Regions from separate parts of the Vallitalea sediminicola genome, predicted to be linked through region 3. Evidence: predicted binding sites of a transcription regulator. Region 3 holds the regulator's gene; each other region holds the start of a gene.
What was found. The regulator Rex, encoded in region 3, represses fermentation and respiration genes when NADH is low (regulators of the CRP and FNR family bind a similar motif). The targets are predictions, from matches to a motif close to ATTGTTAANTANTTAACAAT.
Positions count from the first base shown of each region.

Region 1: adhE (bifunctional acetaldehyde-CoA/alcohol dehydrogenase) is a predicted target of Rex. The motif match lies at 1,385-1,404, and genes of this name have one in related genera.
Region 2: hypB (hydrogenase nickel incorporation protein HypB) is a predicted target of Rex. The motif match lies at 1,712-1,731, and genes of this name have one in related genera.

Region 1 is NZ_BTPT01000032.1:88,209-91,433, reverse strand. It holds gene adhE (bifunctional acetaldehyde-CoA/alcohol dehydrogenase) at 1-1,285, opposite strand, end outside; gene ACX6CF_RS14985 (HD-GYP domain-containing protein) at 2,282-3,225, shown strand, end outside.
Region 2 is NZ_BTPT01000010.1:58,133-61,357, forward strand. It holds gene ACX6CF_RS04685 (FAD-dependent oxidoreductase) at 1-841, opposite strand, end outside; gene hypB (hydrogenase nickel incorporation protein HypB) at 876-1,544, opposite strand; gene ACX6CF_RS04695 (FAD-dependent oxidoreductase) at 1,945-3,207, opposite strand; gene ACX6CF_RS04700 (helix-turn-helix domain-containing protein) at 3,185-3,225, opposite strand, start outside.
Region 3 is NZ_BTPT01000014.1:33,340-36,564, forward strand. It holds gene ACX6CF_RS06280 (ABC-F family ATP-binding cassette domain-containing protein) at 1-416, opposite strand, end outside; gene ACX6CF_RS06285 (hypothetical protein) at 633-1,028, shown strand; gene ACX6CF_RS06290 (redox-sensing transcriptional repressor Rex) at 1,460-2,095, shown strand; gene ACX6CF_RS06295 (hypothetical protein) at 2,279-2,893, shown strand; gene acpS (holo-ACP synthase) at 2,890-3,225, shown strand, end outside.

The DNA of each region.
Region 1 (3,225 bases), on a different contig from region 3:
ATGTAAGAGATGGCATATTAGTATTATAAATATCTCCAATTGCTCCATGAGTAGAAGGAGAGTTAATAATAATACGTCCAGTTTTCAATCTGGAAGAGAATTGCTTAATTACTTCATCATCGTTAGAGTGTATAACTGATGAGTGGCCAAGACCACCAATCTCTACCATTTTTTCACATAAATCAATACCTTCTTTAGCATCTTTAGCTTTTATTATAGCTAATACAGGAGATAATTTTTCCTTTGATAATGGGTACTCATGTCCAACTCCATCAAGCTCACAACATAAAACTTTTGTATCTTCTGGGATAGTTATATTAGCTAATCTAGCAATTTCTACAGGTGCTTTACCTACTATGGCTGGATTAACAGCACCTTTTTCAAGGTTCATGACAACACTTTCTAAGCGTTTAGTTTCTTCTCTAGTTGTAAAATAACAATTTTGTTTTTTCATATAATCTGTTACTTGTTTATATATAGGTTCTTCTATAATTGCGCCTTGTTCAGATGCACAAATCATTCCGTTATCAAATGCTTTTGATAATATTAAATCAGTTGCAGATCTTTCTACATCTGCTGTTTTTTCTATAAAACATGGTACGTTACCTGGTCCAACACCAAGGGCAGGTTTTCCAGTTGAATAAGCTGACTTAACCATTCCAGATCCACCAGTGGCAAGTACTAATGCAACTCCAGCATGGTTCATTAATGTATTAGTGGCTTCTAATGAAGGCAATTCAATCCATTGTATACAATTTTTTGGAGCACCAGCTTTTATTGCTGCATCTCTAACAATTCTTGCTGCTTCAGAAGAACACTTTTGAGCTGAAGGATGAAATGCAAAGATGATTGGATTTCTTGCTTTTGCAGAAATAATAGCTTTGAATAATGTTGTTGAAGTCGGGTTAGTAACAGGAGTTACTCCAGCAACGACACCAACAGGTTCTGCAACTTCCATATAGTCTTCTTCTTTGTTTAAATTAATGATACCTACAGTTTTTTCATATTTGATACTATGATAAATATATTCTGTCGCAAACATGTTCTTAGTTATTTTATCTTCGTATACACCTCTACCAGTTTCGTCAACTGCGAGTTTAGCTAAATACATATGTTTATCTAATCCTGCGAGTGACATTTCTTTAACAATGTTATCTACCTGTTCTTGGTTAAGTTGCATATATTCATCTAATGCTGTTGTAGCATTTGCAACTAATTCATCAATCATTTTTGGTACATCAACATTTGCTTTATCATTAGTTTTAGTGACTTTAGTGTTTGCCATAATTATATACCTCCTAAATATTTTTTATTAATTAGTTTTCCCTATTTTGTAATTATAATGCGATATGTGATCGCTTAGTAAATAGATTCTATAAAATAAAATGTTAAATTATTAACAATGTTTCGCAAAAATTATTACACTGATATAATAGCAAATTGATAATATTTTGTCAATAACAAATAAAAATATACACAAATAAAAATATACAATTTAACTATAAATACTGTATACAAGACGGCAAAATTAACATATAAAAACAATAATTTTGGCTATATTATATAAATATGCACCACAACCATCTAGTAATAGTACGATGCATAGTAAGCGACAATATAAAATATAATTAAAAATAGTTAAATTTATAACAATAAACTACGATTTAGAAAACTTATTAAAGTAGTTAAATCATAGATATAAAATAACCATTAAAGTAATTTGCTTAATAAAAATAACTACTATTATATAGGTAAAGATTTAATTAAGATTATAGATTTTGTTATGATATCATAGTATATATAATTAGATAAAAATTCGAATTTCTCTTTTTTATGTAGATTTGTATATTAAAAAAGAACTATTTTACTTCTTTTTGATAGTTAAAATTAAGATACTAGGTATATGCTACTAATATAAAAAATAACCTGCGTTTCAGGGGGGGAATAAAACGCAGGTTGAGGGGGGTATTAGATGATGTACCATATTATTGAGGCTTATTTCCTAAACCAAAATCCTCATAAATTAATTATTGTAAATAAATGGTACATTAATAATGATTTCCATTATAAGTCTTTTTATTCATTTATTTCATTTTTAATTGAAGATACTAATAAAAAATGATATGATTATATCAACTGTAAAGAGATTTTTGATAACGAATAATGATGATGAATAAAATAATTATCTTTAGAGGCTTAGTTAATAATATTATGATTTCGGCTTACTGAATAATAAGTAATGAATGTAGAGATTTTTTAGCCGTTCTATAGGTGGGATGTAATGAGAAGAGTACTAATAGACAATTTAAAAGGTAATGAAAGGGTAGCGCGACCAGTTTATTCATTAAATGGTAGCTTTCTGTTATCTAAGGGGATTCATATTAAGAAATCTTATATTGTTCGTTTAAGAGAGCTAGGAGTAGATTATATCTACATAGAGGATGAACTATCTGAAGGTGTTGAATTAAAGGATTTTATCGAAGAAAAGACAAGAGCAAATTGTAAAAAAGAAGTTAAAAAGGTATTAGAGAATTATAGCACTCAAGGGCATTTAGAATTAACGAATATTGTATCAGCAGCCCAGGACATTGTAGAGGATGTATTATCCCAGCGTAATATCATTGTTAATCTAGTCGATATTAGGCGGAAAGATGAATATACATATGCGCATTCTGTTAATGTCTGCGCTTTAGCCGTTTTGTTATCAATAAAATTAGGTTATAACAAAAATAGGGTTAAAGATATAGCTATTGGTGCCTTATTACATGATCTAGGTAAAGTTCTAATACCAGAAGAAATCCTTAATAAACCTGGTAAGTTAAACGAAAAAGAATATGAAATAGTTAAACAACATGTAATTTATGGATATGAAGCAATAAGTGAAGCTTCATGGATAAGTTCTATATCTAAAGTAATAATATTAACTCATCATGAAAATATCGATGGTTCGGGATATCCTTTTGGTTGGAGTGGCAATAAAATTAATAGTGCAACTAAAATTATTTCTATATGTAATGTATTTGATTCTATGGTAACTAAAAAACCTTATAGAGAAGCTTATAAAATATATGAAGTAATTGAATTTCTTATAGCAAATAAAGGAAAATTATTTGATGAAGAAATTGTAGATGAATTTATTAAGTACATAGCTGTATATCCTTCTGGTATGGGTATCATAACTAATGAAGGGAAAAAAGGGATTGTTCTAAAACAAAATAATGGTTT
Region 2 (3,225 bases), on a different contig from region 3:
AACGTACCATATCAGGATTTACAAACATTTCTGCTATTCTCATAGAAAAACATGAACAACCACAACAGTTACAGATAGCATGTGTTTTTCCAGAACCATCTAGATTAGGTATACTATGTACTAATCCATTTTCCTCTGCTTTTTTAATGATTTCATATGCTTCTTCACGAGTAATTTTACGACCTCTTCCAGTACGGATATAGTATTCAGCAGCATGACCCATCTGAATACACATATCTTCTTTCAAGTGACCGCAACCTTCTCCCATAACCTCTCTCGTTGTACGACAAGCACAATCTGAAACTGAAAAAATAGTGTTCTCATTAAGATATTTGGATACTTCCTCATAAGATGCTTTTCTAGTCTCCCCATCAATTGCACTTTCAATAGGAATTACACGCATAGGACCTGTTCCTGGTGAAAAAACACCCACACCCATTGGTCCTTTTCTTTTTCCGTAATCATCAAAAGCTATGGCGATTTGTGGGTATTTCTTAACATTTTCCCTGTTGTTGACCATCATCTCCATATGACCTGGAACCCAGATTTCATGCCAATATTTATCAACACCATCAATCTCATTGACAAAAGAAACACCTGCAACTGCCAGTTCCCATAATAGTTTTGCAGTTTTTTCTACTGACTTACCACATTTGGGAGCAATTTCTTCTGCACTTTGTGGTTTTCTTAGTTCAAGACAAAGTGCTACTTCTGCCATTTCTTCTGTTACAACAGGTTCCAAAATCTTATATTCTGGATATTCAGGTTTTATTTCCATCTTGGAACCTCGTTTTGTCCTGCTTATCTTATTAGCAAGATCCAATACCTTTTCGTTAACCATGCCTATTCCCTCCAAATTTTAGTTTATATGATACCTATTGATTCCATTTTTTCACTTCAGTACGTATCCAATCAGCCCATTCATTAATACCTTCCCCTGTCCTAGCGGAAATTGGAATGATTTTGATATTTGGATTCAATTTTTTAGCACGTTCTTTTACAGCTTCAAGGTCAAAATCAAAATATTGTATTACATCTATTTTGTTGATTAATAAAACATCAGCTATCTTAAACATCAAAGGATATTTTAGAGGTTTGTCATCTCCCTCTGGTACACTTAGAATCATTGCATTTTTTGATGAACCTGTATCAAATTCAGCTGGACAGACTAGATTTCCTACATTTTCTAGAATAGCCAAATCAATTTCTTCTGTTCCTAGACCAATTAATCCTTGTTTGGTCATGTCAGCATCAAGATGGCACATACCTCCTGTATGGAGTTGAATTACTTTTGCTCCTGTCTGAGAGATTGTGTTAGCATCAACATCTGAATCAATATCGGCTTCCATTACCCCTATCTTCATTTCATCTTTCAACTGATTAATTGTTTTTGTAAGAGTTGTTGTCTTACCTGAACCTGGTGATGACATTAGGTTTAATAAAAAAGTCTTTTCTTTTTTTAGCTGTTCTCTAAGCAAATCAGCTTGATGATTATTGTCTTCAAACACACTTTGCTTGATTTCCAGAACTTTGTATGTATCCATTTTTATACATCTCCATTTCTTATAAATTTGTTTTAATTAGGAATTATTATGTCTCATTAATTTCTTCAGGCTGGAATTTTTTTTTGACACATATTAAGGTGATTTATCCTCATATGCTTAAATAATAGAAATTATTTAATTAACTTTTAAAAATTAATTTTTAAAAGATTGTTATTATTTTATCACTCTCAGTATATTTTAAAATACTAGTATTGTCAAAAAAACAAAAACCTTGTAAAATCAATGTTTCTAGGCTTTCTATTTCAAGTTTAGTTTACATATCAAAAGCACCTTCAATCCTATACCTAATGCTGATTAGAGAGGATAATATCTCTTTAAGTGTAAACTATACTTGAAAGCAAAAAAGTTGCTTAAATGATTAAAATCATGTAAGCAACTCCTAAAAATATCTTTTGAGCATATAGTTTGAGTACCGAATACAGTTATCCATTGATACTGTACTCATAATCTCTCCAGCTATATATATGTTATTTTTGCCTTGCATTTCTTCTATTTTATCATAGAATCCTTTTTGTAGAGTACTAGTATCTACATATGGACACTGCTGCCAGCTCTTAAATTGATAAAGTCTTGGACTCAGAAATCCTAATTTCAACAAATCATTTTTAATAATCTTTAAAGATTCTTCTTTAGACCTTTTAGGATTATCATAAGCATAAACACTTACCAGTTCTTCACCATCACTTGAATCCCATCTAGAATTCCATATGATTACATGCCCTTTATTCTCTATAGATAGATTTTCTAGTACAAAACCACATTTTTTTGGAATCTTTTCAACTATAAATGCATAAACATTAAACTTTTGGTACTTTATGGAACCAAGGTAATGATTCGTTCCATAATCAGTATTACAGAGCTTAGAAAATTGATTGAGTGGAGCTGTAATAACAACTCTATCATATTCTAATTGTTCAAAATCAGTATGAACACATATCTTTCCATTATCAGACTTAGTGATTTCTTTAACATTCTGTGTCAACCTGATATCTTTTATTTTATGCTTCAATGAATTAATGAAAGTTGAAACTCCTTTCTCCCATGTACAGAATTCAGGAAGTTCCATAAAAGACATTAACGTCTCATAGTCCAATATTCTAAGGACATAAAGTGCTGGTATAACGTTAATATCACCTAACCCATAGCTTGTAAAATAATTGATATAAACTGTCTTCAAAACCCTAAAATCATTCATATCACACCATTTTGAAAAAGGAAATATAAGTGAGTCTTCTACGCCTTTTATATTAACTCTTTTAAGAGATTTATATTCCTTCAAAATATAAGGAAATCTATCTAATTCTTCAACAAAATCATCCAAATCTTCTTTTGGTATCTGCATGATTCTATTTCCACTTGCATCATAATTGACACGTGATAACTTGGGTCCATCACTTTTGATATTATTAGCTTTCATTAATGCCTTAAGACTATTTTGAGAAGGTAAACCAAAAAGAGCACCAAGTTCATAAGATCTACCTTTGTACCATATGGTATGTAATTTACCACCTACCCTATTATCCTTCTCAAAAACAGTAACCTTTTCATATCCCTTTTCTTGTAGACCTTGTGCTATTACAAGCCCTGAAATGCCACCGCCTATAATAGCCACCTTACTATCAGTTTTCTTTATTTTGATCACCCCGCTTTAGAGAATTAA
Region 3 (3,225 bases):
TAGCCGTATCCATTATTGATTTCGAAAGTATGTTGAAGATCAGAATATGATTTCATAAGTGCATTTAGAGCTTCGCTACCATCATCTAATTCAGACATTTTGACTTCATAATCTCTTAGGGTATTTTCCATTTGGATTATTTCTTTACAGGTTAGCAGCATTTCATCATAAATAGTCTTCTCAGAAGATAGAGTACTATTTTGTGATAGATATCCAAGTTTGGTTAAACTATTAACTATAACTTGTCCAGAATCTGCTTCTAATTCATTGGTGATAATCTTAAATAGTGTTGATTTTCCAGCACCGTTAATACCTACAATAGCTGCTTTATCACCTTTTTCTAACCAAAAATTTATATTATCGAGTACTGTATTCGTTACAAATGCTTTGCATATATTTTTACATGATAAAATCATAGTTGCCTCCTATTAATATTAAAATTACCATACTATGATACCATTAATCACTAGTTTTGAAAAGTTAAAGGGTTTAAAATCAGAGGTTTTTGGTTAGTATATTAATAATTATGTGATTATTAAACGAGGTTTAACCTCTTTTGTTCATACATAAGAATAAATTTCTTTAGGACAACATATATATGATAAAAGAACTTTTCTAAAGGGGATGATGACTTGAGTCGTAATGCAGGTTATATGAAAAAATTGAGAAAAGCTCGTGTAGAGAGAAAACAATGTATAAGATGTGGTAAATCTTTATCACAAGAATCACTTATTAGAGGTGTTAAACAATGTGAAAAATGCCTTGATTATCAACGCAAAAGGAAATTAGGACAGATTAGTTCAAAAGTAAATACAACTTATTTCTATAATAGACAATATAAAAAGGATGAGATAAAGAGAAAAGAGTTAGGGAATTATATGGTTGAAAATAAAATAACCATTAAGGATCTAGCCAAAGAATCTAATTTATCTCAAAGAACTATACAAAGAATATTATATACTGATGCAAACTATACAAAAAAAACTAAAGATGCTATTAATAGATATCTAGGGAAAGAACTTTTATAGATAATAATAGTAGAACTGAATTCTATTTTTAAAATATATGGATAGAAATGTTTTTATATGCGCTGATAAGACTTTTTAAAGTACAAATTCGTTATACGAAATGAGGCGCAGCCTCTTTTGTTCTTTTATTACAATAAATATGTATGAATTTTAGGATATTAAAATTTTTTATAAGTACAATTTTCTAGAAAAAGCTGTAAAATATCAGGGTTTTGTGATATAATTTATAAAATATAGATTGAATACAAAAAACATTTAATTGTTTTTAACTATATTTACTAAATATAGGATTTGTGTTAATGATTTTTACTGTGATAATACATAAAGAATAAGGGTTTATCCGCATTTGATTATTTGACATAGATTTAACAACCATATATAATTATTTGTATAAAAGTTCCAAAATAGTATCAGGATTGGGGATTGATTATATGATACAAAAGAAAATATCAACGGCGGTAATTAAAAGATTACCAAAATACTACAGATACTTAGGAGACTTATTGGAAAACGATGTTGTAAGGATTTCCTCTAAAGAATTAAGTAACAGAATGGGTGTAACAGCTTCACAAATCAGACAAGATTTAAATAATTTTGGAGGGTTTGGTCAACAAGGTTACGGCTATAATGTTGAATATTTATATAACGCTATAGGTAAAATACTTGGTCTAGAGAATAAATATAATACAATTATTGTTGGAGCAGGGAACTTAGGTCAAGCCCTTGCTAATTATACTAATTTTGATAAAAGAGGTTTCGAAGTTAAAGGGCTTTTTGATGTTAACCCGAGGCTCGTTGGTATAACTGTAAGAGGTATTGAAATCAAAGATTTAGATGAAATGGGAGATTTCATAAAACAAAATAGCATTGATTTAGCAATTTTAACATTACCAAAACAGAAAGCACCAAAAGTTGCTAATGATTTAGTTAGTTATGGGATAAAAGGAATATGGAATTTTGCTCCTATTGACCTAAAATTATCTAATGAAAATGTTATTGTAGAAAATGTACATTTGTTAGACAGTTTGATGACTCTCTCATATAATATCAAAGGAGAATATAATTAAGCGTCTGTAATTTATGTTCCTTAAGAATGAATAACTATTCGTAGAGGTTATTAGGTACTCATGTATTTGGGTACCTTTTAATTATATTGTGCTATAGAATATTATATTTTGTTACGATATAATTAATATAGAAAAAATTTTATTATATGACTAGGTATATATAAATAATGAGGACGTGAATATATGTTTTTTGCAAAACAAAAGATTGAAAAGCCAATTAATATAGAAAAAAAAGTACATATCCTAACATTGGATAATAGATGGCATGAACTTTTTAAAAGCAATAATAAACCAAAAAAAATAGCTGATCTTGAAAAAAAGCTTAATAAACTAATTGGCGAACAAGGACAACTTACAAATGATCTGAAAGAATATACGTTACTTAAAAAGAAAATGATGGTGGATATAGTTGATAATATGAAAGAAGCCATTGAAGATGAAGATGATAAAGCCATAGGCGAAATGGAAAAAAGCAAGAAATACATCAATGACATTAAGGTTAAGCTAGATAAGATGGAATCTAGAATGGAAAACGTACCTAAAGAAATTGAAACCATCAATAAAGAATTATTAGAATATACCATGCAAGATTGTTATATGAGAATGTATAATACAAAAAATGAATTAGACGAATTACATGAATGGATTGAAAAAGTCAGGATAGAGTTGAAAGAAAAAGCTGTTAGACAGACTGAGGCAAAAGAAAAATATGATAAGATATATTCTTATATGCATGATTTAGTAGGATATGAAGTCATTGAATTATATGATAAAAAATATCTAGGAGGAAGTAAATGATAAAAGGAATAGGTAATGATATTGTTGAAGTTGATAGAATAGAAAAGGCTATTCACAATAAAAGATTCCTAGAAAAATTTTTTACATCCGATGAAAATAAATTATTTGCAGCTAAAAATTATAGAGGTGAAACAATAGCAGGCAATTTTGCTGTTAAGGAATCAGTTTCTAAGGTTCTTGGTACAGGTTTTGTACATTTTGCTCCTATAGATATTGAAGTCTTACGTGATGATAAGGGTAAACCTTATGTAATTTTATATAATGGTGCTAAAGATTTAGCACGACAACTTGATATTTCTATGATACATGTATCCATATCACATTCAAAAGAT